DNA from 2 places in the Azospirillum sp. UENF 211521 genome. Region 1 is predicted to be linked to the other one. Evidence: riboswitches for the same ligand, from Rfam matches in the RefSeq annotation. Region 1 holds a riboswitch; the other holds the start of a gene.
What was found. A riboswitch is a leader RNA that binds a small molecule or an ion and turns the genes downstream of it on or off. The one in region 1 is predicted to bind thiamine pyrophosphate.

Region 1 (7,042 bases):
GGTTGGGATTCGGTGCTGTGGGTGTCCTTCGTGCCGCTGGCGGCGGCCATTGCGGCGCTCGCCGTCACCGCCTCGTCCCGCGCCGCCTCCGCGGCCGCCTGAGGCCGTTCGCCCCCTCCCTTCCGCGATTGCGCAGAGTGCCGACGGGTCCCGCCTTTCGGGCGGGGCCACCCCTGCCGACGATCCGGTTTTCGAAAGCCCGAAAAATTTTTGGATGAAAAGCGCAACACGCCAAAAGTTCGTGTTGCCAACAATCGTGTCTCTGGCATACCATATGCCGTATCTGGAGCGCCACGAACGCAGGGACGGCGAGACCGGCTCTCCAGCTCATCATTGAACCATGACTCACATCGGCACGGAACAAGGCCGCCCATGACGCGGCGATGCGGACGCTCGCTCGGACACCGCCTCGCCGGCTCAAGGGGACCCTCATGCCCGGTATCAAAGCGTCGCAATCCCACGGGAGGGAATGATGGTTGGATCGACAGAATCCCAGAGGCCAGCTTTTAACAGTTCCGGCGGCTCGCAGGCGCCCATCTCCGACGGCGCGCGCTGGATGCAGATTGTCGTCGGCATCGTCTGCATGGTGGCCGCGGCCAACATCCAGTACGCCTGGACGCTGTTCGTGCCGGAAATCCAGGCCACCCATGGCTGGACCCGCGCTTCGATCCAGACCGCCTTCACCGTCTTCGTCGTCGTCCAGACCTGGCTGACCCCCATCGAAGGCTACTTCATCGACCGTTACGGCCCCCGCGCCATCGTCGCCTTCGGCGGCGTGATGACCGGCCTCTCCTGGATCGTCGACAGCTACGCCGGCTCGCTCGGCATGCTCTATGTCGGTTCGGCCATCGGCGGCATCGGCGTCGGCTGCGTCTACGCCACCTGCGTCAACAGCGCCCTGAAGTGGTTCCCGGACAAGCGCGGCCTCGCCGTCGGCCTGACCGCGGGCGGCTACGGCGCCGGTTCGGCCGTGACCATCCTGCCGATCGCCAACATGATCCACTCCTCGGGCTATCAGGCGACCTTCTTCTGGTTCGGCCTGCTGCAGGGCACGATCATCCTCATCGCCGCCTACTTCCTGCGCGCCCCGCAGAAGGATCAGGTCAAGGCCTCGACCAAGGTCCTGCAGTCCCGCCGCGACTACACGCTGAAGGAAGCGCTGCAGACGCCGGTGTTCTGGGTCATGATGCTGATGTTCATCTGCACCGTCTCCGGCGGTCTGATGGCGGTGGCCCAGCTCGGCGTGATCGCCCACGATCTGGGCGTGAAGGAAGCCCCGATCAGCCTGTTCGGCATCACCATGGCGGCTCTGCCCTTCGCGCTGATGCTCGACCGCGTGATGAACGGCATCTCCCGTCCGCTGTTCGGCTTCGTCTCCGACCACATCGGCCGTGAAGCGACGATGTTCATCGCCTTCACCTTCGAAGGCCTCGGCATCCTGATGCTCAGCCGCTTCGGCCACGACCCGATCATGTTCCTGATCCTGTCGGGTCTGGTGTTCCTGGCCTGGGGCGAAGTGTACAGCCTGTTCAGCGCCACCTCGGCGGACACCTTCGGCACCAAGCATGCGGCGAAGATCTACGGCGTGCTGTACTGCGCCAAGGGCGTCGCGGCGCTGCTGGTCCCGCTGGGCAACCTGCTGATGGAGGCCACCGGCACCTGGGCGACCGTGCTCTACATCTGCGCCACCATGGACCTCATCGCGGCCTTCTGCGCCATCGCGGTCCTGCGGCCCATGTTGCGCAAGCACCATGCCCGAAACGCCGAACTCGCCGCCCAGCAGGGCACGGGTGGGCTGGCGGTGCAGCCCGGCCACTGATCGGCCCGCGAAGCTCCAGGTTTCGTATCTCGGACGACTTTATCTCGGATGACGGCCGCCGCGCGCACCCCGCGCGGCGGCCTTTTTTCATTCCAGGAAGAAGGGACGGTTGTGGCCCTCGCCGGACTGGTTGAAGCGGTCCGACGACCAGAGGCCATCCGGCTGCTCGTCCTGCGGATCGGCATTCCACTCGTCGTCCTCCCGCATCAGCAGGGTCAGGCCGTGGCCCATCAGGCCGGCCAGAGCGACGAAGGCGATCAATTGGGATTCGAGCATGGGATGGGCTCCGGGCTCTCGGGAGGGGGCGTTGCTTTTTGTTGTTGTGATGCATCGTAGCGGCCCGGCTCAGGCTGCGCAATAGGATTTTGTATACCAGATAATGGATACCAGAATCGCGTCGCTTGCATTGATCGGGTGGGATTCGCCGTGAATCGCGACTTAAATCGCATTGACGTGGGTGGGGCGGATGGTTCAGCATGGCGACGTTCCAAGGGGAGCCCCATAGCACGGGGCTGAGATGATGCCGTAAGGCGCCGAACCCTTTGAACCTGATCCGGGTCGTACCGGCGTAGGGACAGGAACAAACGGGCCACGGTCACGCGCACCCCATCGCGCACCCCTTTATGGGGACCGCTCCGGTCGTCCGTTCTGCCGCTCCGTCACACCCGGGTCTCCAACGATCCTATGTGCGATGGAGATCCACAGCAGATGCCCGACACTCTTCCCCCCGCTTCCCAGAAAGCCGCGCCGTCCGACCATTTTTCGGTGACGACCGGCCCGCTGCCCTCGTCCAGCAAGGTTCATGTGGCCGGGGAGCGCTTCCCCGACCTGCGCGTGGCGATGCGCGACATCCATGTGGGCGGCGGCGAGCCGCCGGTGCGCGTCTACGACACCTCTGGCCCCTACAGCGATCCCGCCGTGCAGACCGACATCCGCCGCGGCCTGGCGGAGCTGCGCCGCTCCTGGATCGAGGCCCGCGGCGACGTCGAGGCCTATGAGGGCCGCGAGGTCCGTCCGGAGGACGACGGGCTTCGCGTCGGCGAGACGCGCGCCGTGCCCGTCTTCGACCGCGCAGGGCGCCGTCCGCTGCGCGGCAAGCCGGGCCGGACGGTCACGCAGATGGCCTACGCCCGCGCCGGCATCGTCACGCCGGAGATGGAGTACATCGCCGTCCGCGAGAATCTGGGCCGCCAGCGGCTGGCCGAAGCGGCGGCGCGGGACGGCGACGACTTCGGCGCCTCCATCCCCGACCATGTGACCCCGGAGTTCGTCCGCGACGAGGTGGCGCGCGGGCGGGCGATCATCCCGTCCAACATCAACCACCCCGAATCGGAGCCGATGATCATCGGCCGCAACTTCCTCACCAAGATCAACGCGAACATCGGCAACTCCGCCGTCGCGTCCTCGGTGGGGGAGGAGGTCGACAAGATGGTCTGGTCGATCCGCTGGGGCGCCGACACCGTGATGGACCTGTCCACCGGCCGCAACATCCACACCACCCGCGAATGGATCCTGCGCAACAGCCCGGTCCCCATCGGCACCGTGCCGATCTATCAGGCGCTGGAGAAGGTGGGCGGCAAGGCCGAGGACTTGACCTGGGAGATCTTCCGCGACACGCTGATCGAGCAGGCGGAGCAGGGGGTGGACTATTTCACCATCCACGCCGGCATCCGTCTGGCGCACATCCCGCTGACCGCGAAGCGCACCACCGGCATCGTGTCGCGCGGCGGCTCGATCATGGCGAAATGGTGCCTGTCCCACCACCGCGAGAGCTTCCTCTACGAGCGGTTCGAGGAGATCTGCGAGATCATGAAGGCGTACGACGTCGCCTTCTCGCTGGGCGACGGGCTGCGTCCCGGCTCCATCGCCGACGCCAACGACGCCGCCCAGTTCGCCGAGCTGGAGACGCTGGGCGAGCTGACCAAGATCGCCTGGAAGCACGACGTGCAGGTGATGATCGAGGGGCCGGGCCATGTGCCCATGCACAAGATCAAGGCCAACGTCGACAAGCAGCTGGCGCTGTGCGGCGAGGCGCCCTTCTACACGCTCGGGCCGCTGACCACGGACATCGCGCCGGGCTACGACCACATCACCAGCGCCATCGGCGCCGCCATGATCGGCTGGTTCGGCACGGCGATGCTCTGCTACGTCACGCCGAAGGAGCATCTCGGGCTGCCGGACCGCGACGACGTCAAGGTGGGCGTGGTAACCTACAAGATCGCCGCCCACGCCGCCGACCTCGCCAAGGGCCATCCCGGCGCCCAGGAACGCGACGACGCCCTGTCGCGCGCCCGCTTCGAGTTCCGCTGGCGCGACCAGTTCCACCTGTCGCTCGACCCGGAGACGGCGGAGCGCTTCCATGACCAGACCCTGCCGGCGGAGGGGGCGAAGGTCGCGCATTTCTGTTCGATGTGCGGGCCGAAATTCTGCTCGATGAAGATCACGCAGGAGGTGCGGGACTACGCCAACTCCGGCATGGCCGAGATGTCGGAGAGCTTCCGCGCCAAGGGTGGGGAGATCTATCTGGAGGAGGGGCAGGCGGCGGACTGACCCCCGAATCGAAAAGGGGACGCCCTCGCGGGCGCCCCCTCGCTTCGGCTCCTTCCCCAAGCGGGGGGAAAGGGGAAAAGAGCGTCAAGGTGTTGCCGTCACGCTCCGGCCGCTGCGCGCGTCCAGCGACCCGGCGGCCATGCGGTTGCGCATCGGGCGCAGGACGAACAGCGCCAGCACGGCGGCCAGCGCGTTGACCGCGGCGGCCAGCAGGAAGACCGCGTGCCAGCTTCCCGTCGCGTCGGCGATGATGTTGGCGAAGGGGATCAGCAGCGCCGCCGTGCCTTTGGCGGTGTAGAGCAGCCCGGCGTTGCTGGCGGCGAACTTCGACCCGAAGGTGTCGGCGCAGCAGGCGGGGAACAGGCTGTAGATTTCGCCCCAGGCGAAGAAGACAAGACCGGTCAGCAGCACGAAGGCCACCGGGTCGCGGCCGTAGAGGCTGAGCGCGACGATGCCCACCGCCTCGATCGCGAAGGCGATGAACATGGTGTTCTCGCGCCCGATGTGGTCGGACACCCAGCCGAAGAAGGGGCGGGTCAGCCCGTTCAGCACCCGGTCGATCGACAGGGCGAAGGTCAAAGCGGGCAGGGTCAGGCCGAGGATGCTGACCGGCGCGTGGGCCAGCCCAAAATCCTGGGCGATCGGGCCGAGCTGGGCCGTCGCCATCAGCCCGCCGCCGGCCACCATGACGAACATGGCGTACATGACCCAGAAGACCGGGGTGCGGACCATCTGGCTCGGCGTGTACTGCCGCTGTGCGGGCGGGGCGGCGAAGCCGCCGCGGGCGAGGGGAGCGGAGGGCGGGGCGACCAGCAGCCAGGCGAGCGCGAAGACCACCAGACCCTGGCCCAGCCCGAAGGCCATGAAGGTCGCCTCGTAGCCCGAGGTCTCGATCATCGTGGCGATGGGCACCACCGTCAGGGCGGAACCCGCTCCGAAGCCCGCCGCGGTGATGCCGGCGGCCAGACCGCGCCGGTCGGGGAACCATTTCAGCGCGTTGCCCACGCAGGTGCCGTAGACGGCGCCCGCCCCGATGCCGCCGATGGCCGCCGCGACGTAGAGCACGAGCAGCGAGTCCGCCACCGCGTTCAGCGCCCAGGAGGCGGCGCAGAGCAGCGAGCCGAACAGCACGACGATCCGCGGGCCGAAGCGGTCGACGAACCAGCCCTCGACGGGCACCAGCCATGTTTCGGTGACGATGAAGATGGTGAAGGCCACCTGGATGGCCGCACGGCCCCAGCCGTGCTTGTCGTCGATGGGTTCGACGAAGAGGGTCCACCCGTACTGGAGATTGGCGATCATCGACATGCAGATGACGCCGGCAAGCAACTGCATCCAACGCCCGCCGACAGGCAGGGCGCTTTGCGCACCGGTTTGGCGCATATGGTTCCTCCCGGATGGTCCGCGATCTCGTTCTTGTCCTGGCGCGCGCGGGGTGCGTTGGGTGCCCGACCGCTTCGCTTTATCCTTCGAACGGGGCTGTCCGGTTGGATGCCTGTGGCATGCCAGACGCCATATTCGTGATGCCTTGACGGTGAGTGTGGCGGATAATCCGTGAAGTCATCAACAAATTTTCGTGAGCGGGCGCCGCTCTGGCCGTAAGTGATATATCAAATCGGCCGGCGGCGCCTCACCGCTTACACGACCAGAACCGCGCGGAAGTCGTTGACGTTGGTCAGGGTCGGTCCGGTCACCAGCAGGTCGCCGAGCGCGCTGAAGAAGCTGTAGCCGTCGTTGTCGGCCAGCCGTTCCTTGGCGTTGACGCCGGCCTCGGCGGCGCGGGCCAGCGTGTCGGGAGTGAGCAGGGCGCCGGCGTTGTCCTCCGTGCCGTCGATGCCGTCGGTGTCCGCAGCCAGGGCGTGGACGCCCTTCATGCCGTCCAGCGCCACGGTCAGGGCCAGCAGGAATTCGGCGTTGCGGCCGCCGCGGCCCTTGCCGCGCACGGTCACCGTGGTCTCGCCGCCGGACAGCAGGACGCAGGGCTTGGCCGCCGGCTGGTCGTGCTCGACGATCTGGCGGGCGATGCCGGCATGGACGAGCGCCACCTCGCGCGACTCGCCCTCCAGCGCGTTGCCGAGGATGACCGGGGTGACGCCGGCCTTGCGGGCGACCTCCGCCGCGCGCTCCAGCGCCATCTGCGGGGTGGCGACGAGGATCGTGCTGACGCGCTCCAGCCGCGGGTCGCCCGGCTTCGGGCTCTCGTCGCGGCCGGCCAGCAGATGGTCCATGACCGGCTGCGGCGGGGTGATCCCGTACTTCTCCAGCACGGCCAGAGCGTCGGCGTAGCTGGTCGGGTCGGGCACGGTGGGGCCGGAGGCGATCACCGACAGGTCGTCGCCCGGCACGTCGGAGATGACCAGCGAGACCACCCGCGCCTTGGTCGCGGCGGCCAGCCGCCCGCCCTTGATCGCGGACAGGTGCTTGCGCACGCAGTTCATCTCGGTGATGTTCGCGCCGGAACGGAGCAGCGCCTTGGACACCGCCTGCTTGTCGGCCATCGAGATGCCCGGTGCCGGCAGGGCGAGCAGGGCGGAGCCGCCGCCGGAGATCAGGCAGAGCATCAGGTCGTCGGGGCCGAGCGAGGCGGCGATGTCGAGGATGCGCTTCGCCGCCTGCTGGCCGGCCTCGTCGGGGACGGGGTGCGACGCCTCGACCACCTCGATCCGCTCGCAG
Region 2 (7,042 bases), 550 kb from region 1:
ACGTGATGGCGAAGGCGCAGGATTCGGCCATCCGCTCGCGCGCCGCCACCGAGTCCGGCGCCCCGACCGCCATGGCCGCCCCGCCCCCGCCCGCTCCGGTGATGAACGCGCCCTACGCCGGGGCGATGCCGCAGCGCGCGGCGGAGACCACCCCCGCCGAGAGCACGGAGGCGACGGCCCAGGTGCTGTTCCGCTACCCGCAGCCGGTGACCTTGGCCAACGGCGGCACGATGATGATGCCGATCACCGCCCGCGCCATCCCGGCGGAGCGGCTGTCGCTCTACCAGCCCAACACCCAGCCGCGCCACCCGCTGGCCGCGCTGCGCCTCAGCAACGGCGATTCGGGCGAGACCGGCCTGCCGCCGGGCGTGCTGACGCTCTATGAGCGGATCGGCGGAGCCGCCGCCTATGTGGGCGACGCGCGGTTGGCCACCCTTCCGGCGGGCGAAAGCCGGATCCTCAGCTTCGCGGTGGATCAGGCGGTGACGGTGGACCGCTCCGAGCAGCCGAGCCGCACCCTGTCCCGCGCCACCCTGGCCGACGGGGTGCTGCAGCTGACCGTGACCGACCGCCAGACCACCACCTACCGGATCGCCGGCGCGGCGGGCGAGGACCGCACCGTCATCGTCGAGCACCCGCGGCGTTCCGGCTGGGAGCTGGTGCCGCCTTCGGGTGGGGCCACCGGCGGGGCCGCTCCCGACCTGACGGCCGACGCCTACCGCCTGCCCGTGGCAGTGCCCGCCGGCCAGACGGTGACCCTGGCGGTCGCTCTGGAGCGCCCGCGGATCGAGCGCTTCGGCATCTCGGAAATGTCGCCGGAGCAGGTGCGGGCCTACGCCTCCTCCACGGAGCTGCCGGCCGCGGCGCGCGAGGCCCTGGCAAAGGTCGCGACGCTGCGCGGCGCCGTCGCCGACAAGGAGCGCCGCGTCGGCGAGTTGGAGCGCGAACAGGCTGAGATCGGCAAGGAGCAGGAGCGGCTGCGCCAGAACCTCGCCACGCTGCCGCGCGACAGCGACCTGTTCAAGCGGACCATCGCCAAGATGGGCGAGCAGGAAACCCGCCTGGACGGTCTGTCCCGCGAGCTGTCCACCGCCCGCAAGGAGGCCGACACCGCCCGCAACACGCTGCGCGATCAGGTGCGCGGCATGACCTTCTGAGCGTAAAGGCGGAGCGTCACCAGGGCAGCGGAGACACGCCGAACAGCGTCCGGTGCAGGTGCAGCAGACCGCCATAGACCAGCAGAGCCACCGCCGGGCGCCACCAGCCGATCTCCTTCCAGACGAGGCTTTGGCGCCCGGCCAGGATCGCCGCGAAGGGCAGGTTGGAGGTGCGCGCGGCGTAGCGGTCCCAATCGGCCCCCAACCGCCGCGCCAGCTTCGCGTCGATCAGGATGCTGCCGCCCAGCGCCAGCAGGGCGAGCGTGCCGAACAGGATCAGCGAGGCCAGATCGCCGTTCGGCACCATATGGGCGACCGCCCACAGCCCGACTCCCCACAGGAACGGGTTGCGCGTCACCCGCAGGATGCCGCGGACCGGCTCGCGGTCGCCGGTCAGCAGCCTCTCCTGCCCGACCGAGGTCGGGTTCGGGGTGGAGAGGCCGGCGACGAGCAGAAACAGGGCGACCGGCACCAGCAGGATCGGCACCCAGGCCAACCCGCCGGCGGGCGGCCACAGCGGCACATGGGGCGCCGCGTTGTAGGCCGCCACCAGCCACCAGAAGGCCAGCGCCGAGACCAGCGAATAGAGGCCGAGATAGGGCTTCTCGCCCAGCCGTCCGACCAGCGCCGCGCGCAGCGGCGTGCTGGAAATGCCAAAATGCGTCAGCAGCAGGAACAGCCCCGCGGCGGACAGATGGGCGATGGTCCCGGTCATCAGCGGTCTCCCGGTCGCGTCCTACACCCCTCGTAAAGCGCCCTCGTCAGGCGCCCTTGTCCAGCGTCGTGCCGCTGCAATAGGCCCAATCGTCGCCGTGCAGGCCGAAGAACAGGGCCACCGGTTGCTTGCCGGAGCGGTCGATGACCACGCGGAAGCGGTTGCCGGTGCAGGCACCCGCCGCCTGCTTCTGGTAAGGCAGCTTGACGCTCTTGGACTTCAGGCAGGAATCAGCGGCCTTGGGCGGGTTGGCCGACGCGTCGATGCGCTTGCCGTTCAGCACCATGTAATAGTTGGTAGCCTGCCCGCCCTTCACCTCGGCCTTCACCTCGATCTTGCCGAATCGGGACTTGTAGAGGCCGGCGTCGGTTTCGCCGTCCGGCGCTCCGGGAGCGATGGCGCGGAAGGACACGGCGCCGCAGGCCGGCGGCTCCTTCTTCTGAGCAAGGGCCGGCTGGGCAAGCGCAATGGTGGCGGCGCCCGCGATCAACGCGGCACCGAAAAGACGCGACAGCGGCATGCGAACCTCCTGGATCGGATGGAAGGGGATCGGATGGAAGGGGATCGGATGGAAGGGGATGGGCGGGTCAGGCGGTGGCTTGGCAGAACAGGGTCTGCTGCATGATGGCGCAGTCCTTCTCCACCCCGCCGTCGAGCATCGAAATCTCGACGCTGGTGACGGTCAGGGTGCGGCCCGGCTTCAACACGCGGGCGCGGGCGATCATCACCTCGCCCTTGGCCGGCGCCATCAGGTTGACCTTGAACTCCACCGCCAGGACCTCGCTGCCCGCCGGCATCAGCGTGTAGCCGGCGTAGCCCCCGGCGTTGTCGGCCAGCGTGCTGACCATGCCCGCGTGGAAAAAGCCGTGCTGCTGCGTCAGGTCGGTGCGGAACGGCAGGCGCATCTCGCAGAAGCCGGGCTCCAGCCGCGTCAGCTCGATCCCCAGCGTCTTGCAGATCGGCTGGCGCTCGAAGCCGGCGCGGCAGCGCGCCTCCCAGTCCGGATCGCGCGGTTCGAAGGTCTTGGGCACGTCTCGGGTCCCTCTGATCGTGTTCGGGGGGTTGAAATCGGACGGCCCCTACCCTGCGCCAGCCTTACGTTCCGATCAAGCCGAGCTGCGGGCTCGACGCCTCCGCGAAGGCGCGTTTCGGCATGCGCCCGGCCAGACGGGCCGCCCGCCCCGCCGCCACCGCGTCGCGCATCGCCGCCGCCATGCGCACCGGATCGCGCGCCTTCGACACTGCGGTGTTCAGCAGGACGGCGGCGCAGCCCAGCTCCATCGCCAGGGCGGCATCCGACGCCGTACCGATCCCGGCGTCTAGGACCACCGGCACCGGGCTGCGCGCGCAGATCGTCTCGATGGCGTGCGGGTTGCGGATGCCCAGCCCCGAGCCGATGAAGGCGCCCAGCGGCATCACCGCCGCAGCACCCAGGTCGGCGAGCTTGCGGCAGGTCACCGGATCGTCGTTGCAGTAGGGCAGAACGGTGAAACCGTCACCCACCAACTCCTCGGTCGCGCGCAGCAGTTCTTCCACATCGGGGTAGAGCAGTTCGCGGTCGCCGATGACCTCCAGCTTGATCCAGTCCACACCCAGCGCCTCGCGGGCGAGTTGCGCGGTCAGCACCGCCTCCTTGGCGGTCAGGCAGCCGGCGGTGTTGGGCAGCAGCCCCGCGCGGTCGCCGATGACGTCGACGAGGCTTTCCGAATAGCCGTCCAGGCTGATGCGGCGGATGGCCAGCGTGACCAGTTCGCTGCCGCTGGCCTCCAGCGCGTCGAGCATGACCTGCTGGTTCGGATAACCGGCGGTGCCGAGAAACAGGCGCGAGCGGAACTCGCGGCCCGCTATGGTGAGCGTGTCGTTCATGGGTGTTTCCTCGATGATTGATATCCCCTCTCCCGCCTCGGGAGAGGGGAGGGGCCCGCGCGAAGCGCGGGAAGGGTGAGGGTGCCGCCGAGGATCAGCGCCTTGATCCTTGCACGACCCTCACCCGCCCGCTGCGCGGGCACCCTCTCCCGGGACGGGAGAGGGATTGGGCGCCGCCTTTGCGGGAAAAACGATCAAGGGACGTGGCGGGCGAGAGGTTCAGCCGCCCTGCACGGGCCGGATGATCTCCAGGGCGTCGCCCGCGGACAGGGCCGTCTCATCCCAGCGGCGGGACGGCAGGACGGCGCCATTGAGAGCGACGGCGACCCCGCGAGTCCCCGCGGCGATACCGCGGTCGGCCAGCAGGGCGGCGACGGTCGGAACGTTCAGCTCCTCCTCCCGCCCGTTGACGCGGATGCGGGCGCTCATGCCGCGGCTCCCCTGGGCTGGGCGAAGCGGTCGAGCGCGAAGGGGAGGATCACCGGATCGCTTTCCCCGGTCAGGACCAGCCGCGCCACCGAATCCGCGGTGACCGGGGTCAGCAGGATGCCGTTGCGGTGGTGCCCGGTGGCGTAGACCAGCCCCTCCACCTCCGAGAGGCCGAGGATCGGGGCGTCGTCGCGGGTGCCGGGGCGGAAGCCGGCCCATGCCTCCTCGATGGGCAGTTCGGCGATGCCCGGCAGGGCGCGCCACGCCCCCTCCAGCAGGGCGAACTGGCCCCCGGCGGTCAGCCGGTCGTCGAACCCGCGCTCCTCCGTCGTGGCGCCGACCAGCAGCCGCCCGTCCAGCCGCGGGATCAGGTAGGTGCCGGGCGTCCACACCACATGGCGCAGCAGCGGCAACCGGGCGTCCATGCGCAGGCAGAGCATCTGGCCCTTCACCGGGCGCACCGGCGGCCGCACCGCCGGGGACAGCCCGTCGATCCAGCCCGACCACGCCCCGGCGGCCAGGACCACATGGTCGGCCTCGAACAGCCGGTCGCCGACCTGGACGCCAACGGCGCGACCACCACGGACCTCGATGCGGCCGATCTCTGCATACTCGTGCACCACGGCACCGGCCCGCAAAGCGGCGGCATGCAGGGCGGCGGCGACCTTGCGGTTGTCCACCTGATGGTCGCCGGCGCAGAACAGCGCACCGGCCACGCCCGGCTGGAGATAGGGCTCGCGCCGCCGCACCTCCGCCCCGCTCAGCCATTCCACCGGCAGGCCGAGCTTGGTCTGGAAGTCGTGCAGGAAGCGCACCTTGGCGGCGTCGTCGGCGTTCAGCGCGATGACCATCGTGCCTTCGTCGCGCAGGTCCACCGCCATGCCGGAGGCGGCCTCCAGCTCCGCCGCGAAGGCGGGCCACAGGTCCTGCGAGGCGCGGGTCAGCGGCAGAAGGCTCTCTTCGCCAGGTTCGGTCTCCACGCAGGCGGCGAGCATGCCGCCCGCGGCGTGGCTGGCGCCCCGGCCGGCAGCGCCACGGTCGAAGACCTCCACCCGGCAGCCGGCGGCGGCCAGCCTCCAGGCGATGGACAGGCCGATCACCCCGGCGCCGACCACGGCGACGGTGGGCCTTCCAGAAGCGGAAAGAGCGGAATCAGATAAGGGCGCGGATACCATGCGGCGGCTCCCTTCGCTGGCATTATCCAGACAGGTTCGATGGGTGTGATCTCAGCCGCGCGAGCGCATCCCGCACGGCACCCCAGCCAATGCCCGGATCATCCGGAAGAGAGCCGCCTTTGGCAAGCCCCTTTTCGTTGGTCACAACAACAAAAGCGACGCCAACCCCAGGAAGGACAGAAATCCGATGACGTCGGTCATGGTGGTCAGGAAGACCGAACTCGCCACCGCGGGATCGACGCCCAGCCGGTCCAGCCCGATGGGAATCAGCACCCCGCACAGCCCGGCGACGAACAGGTTGATGACCATGGCGCAGCCGATCACGAGGCCGATCATCGGCTCGAACCACGTCGCGGCGATGGCCCCCACCAGCGTGGCGAAAACGGCGCCGTTGAGCAGACCGACCAGAACCTCCTTGCCCACCACGCGGGGGGCGTTGGAGGACGAGAGCTCGCGCGTCGCCAGGGCGCGCACCGCCACGGTCAGGGTCTGGGTCCCGGCGTTGCCGCCCATCGAGGCGGTGATCGGCATCAGCACGGCCAGCGCCACGATCTGCTCGATGGTCGCCTCGAACAGCGAGATGACGCCCGCCGCCGCGAAGGCGGTGAACAGGTTCAGCCCCAGCCAGGAAATGCGCGAGCGCGAGGTTTCCAGAACCGAGCGGTAGATGGAGGTGTCGCCGACGCCGCCAAGCTTGCCGATGTCGTCCTCGGCCTCCTCGTCGATGATGTGGACCACGTCGTCGACGGTGATGACGCCGATCAGCCGCCCGCCGGCGTCCACCACCGGGGCGGAGACCAAGGCGTATTGGCGGAACAGGTTCGCCACCTCCTCCTGGTCCATGGTGGCGGGGATGGTGTCCACCTCCTCCGTCACCAGATCGGCGATGCGGACCGACCGCTTCTGGCGCAGCAGGCGCGACAGCGGCACCGCCCCGACCACCCGGTGCATCGGATCGACGACGAAGATGTCGTAGAAATCCTCCGGCAGCTCGTCGGTGGCGGCGCGGACATAGTCAATGGTCTTGCCGACCGTCCAGAACTGCGGCACCGCCACCAGATCGCGCTGCATCAGGCGGCCGGCGGTGTATTCGTCGTAGGTCAGGTTCTCCTGGACCAGCGCGCGGTCGGCGGCCGGCAGATTCTCCAGCACCTCGCGCCGGGTGTCCTCGTCCAGGTCCTCGATGACGTCGACGGCGTCGTCGGTGTCCAGCTCCGCGACGGCGGCGGCCAGTTCCTTCGGCTCGAACAGCTCGACGATCTCTTCGCGCAGATCGTGGTTGAGGTAGCTCAGCACCTCGCCGTCGAAGTCGGGGCGCAGGACGCCGATCAGCGCCTCGCGGTCGTCGTGGCCGAGCTGCTCGATCAGGTCGGCGATGTCGGCGGGATGAAGCGTGTCCAGCTCGGCCCGCAGCTCGTCGCGCCGCCCGGCGTGCAGCCGTTCGACGACCTCCTCGACAAACTCCGGCTCCACACCGTAGGCGCGCTCCTCCTCGCCGTCCTCGCGGGGCGGGTCGGGGCGTTCGGCCGGGTGCGGCACATCGTCCTGGATACGATCCGGTTCCTGGCGGTCGGTGTGCATGGCGGCACCCTCCCTTCACGATGGCAATGCGGCGTGACGGCATGGCCCTGCGATCGGCCGACCATGGCGCACCGGCGTTTGCGGGTTGGTGGGGAGCCCTCGCGGGTTCCCGCCGGGGC

Region 2: another riboswitch for thiamine pyrophosphate. It lies ahead of thiO (glycine oxidase ThiO); the one in region 1 lies ahead of thiC (phosphomethylpyrimidine synthase ThiC).

What each region holds. Positions count from the first base shown of each region.
Region 1 is NZ_JBSNCF010000001.1:2,150,054-2,157,095, forward strand. Features, by position in the region: gene ACWPN5_RS10040 (MFS transporter) at 1-102, shown strand, start outside; gene oxlT (oxalate/formate MFS antiporter) at 557-1,819, shown strand; gene ACWPN5_RS10050 (hypothetical protein) at 1,907-2,095, opposite strand; TPP riboswitch at 2,300-2,412, shown strand; gene thiC (phosphomethylpyrimidine synthase ThiC) at 2,528-4,369, shown strand; gene oxlT (oxalate/formate MFS antiporter) at 4,454-5,752, opposite strand; gene ACWPN5_RS10065 (glycerate kinase type-2 family protein) at 6,007-7,042, opposite strand, start outside.
Region 2 is NZ_JBSNCF010000001.1:1,599,327-1,606,368, reverse strand. Features, by position in the region: gene ACWPN5_RS07550 (hypothetical protein) at 1-1,157, shown strand, start outside; gene ACWPN5_RS07545 (NnrU family protein) at 1,174-1,872, opposite strand; gene ACWPN5_RS07540 (hypothetical protein) at 1,919-2,392, opposite strand; gene ACWPN5_RS07535 (PaaI family thioesterase) at 2,460-2,903, opposite strand; gene ACWPN5_RS07530 (thiazole synthase) at 2,968-3,738, opposite strand; gene thiS (sulfur carrier protein ThiS) at 3,958-4,167, opposite strand; gene thiO (glycine oxidase ThiO) at 4,164-5,342, opposite strand; TPP riboswitch at 5,334-5,437, opposite strand; gene mgtE (magnesium transporter) at 5,484-6,923, opposite strand.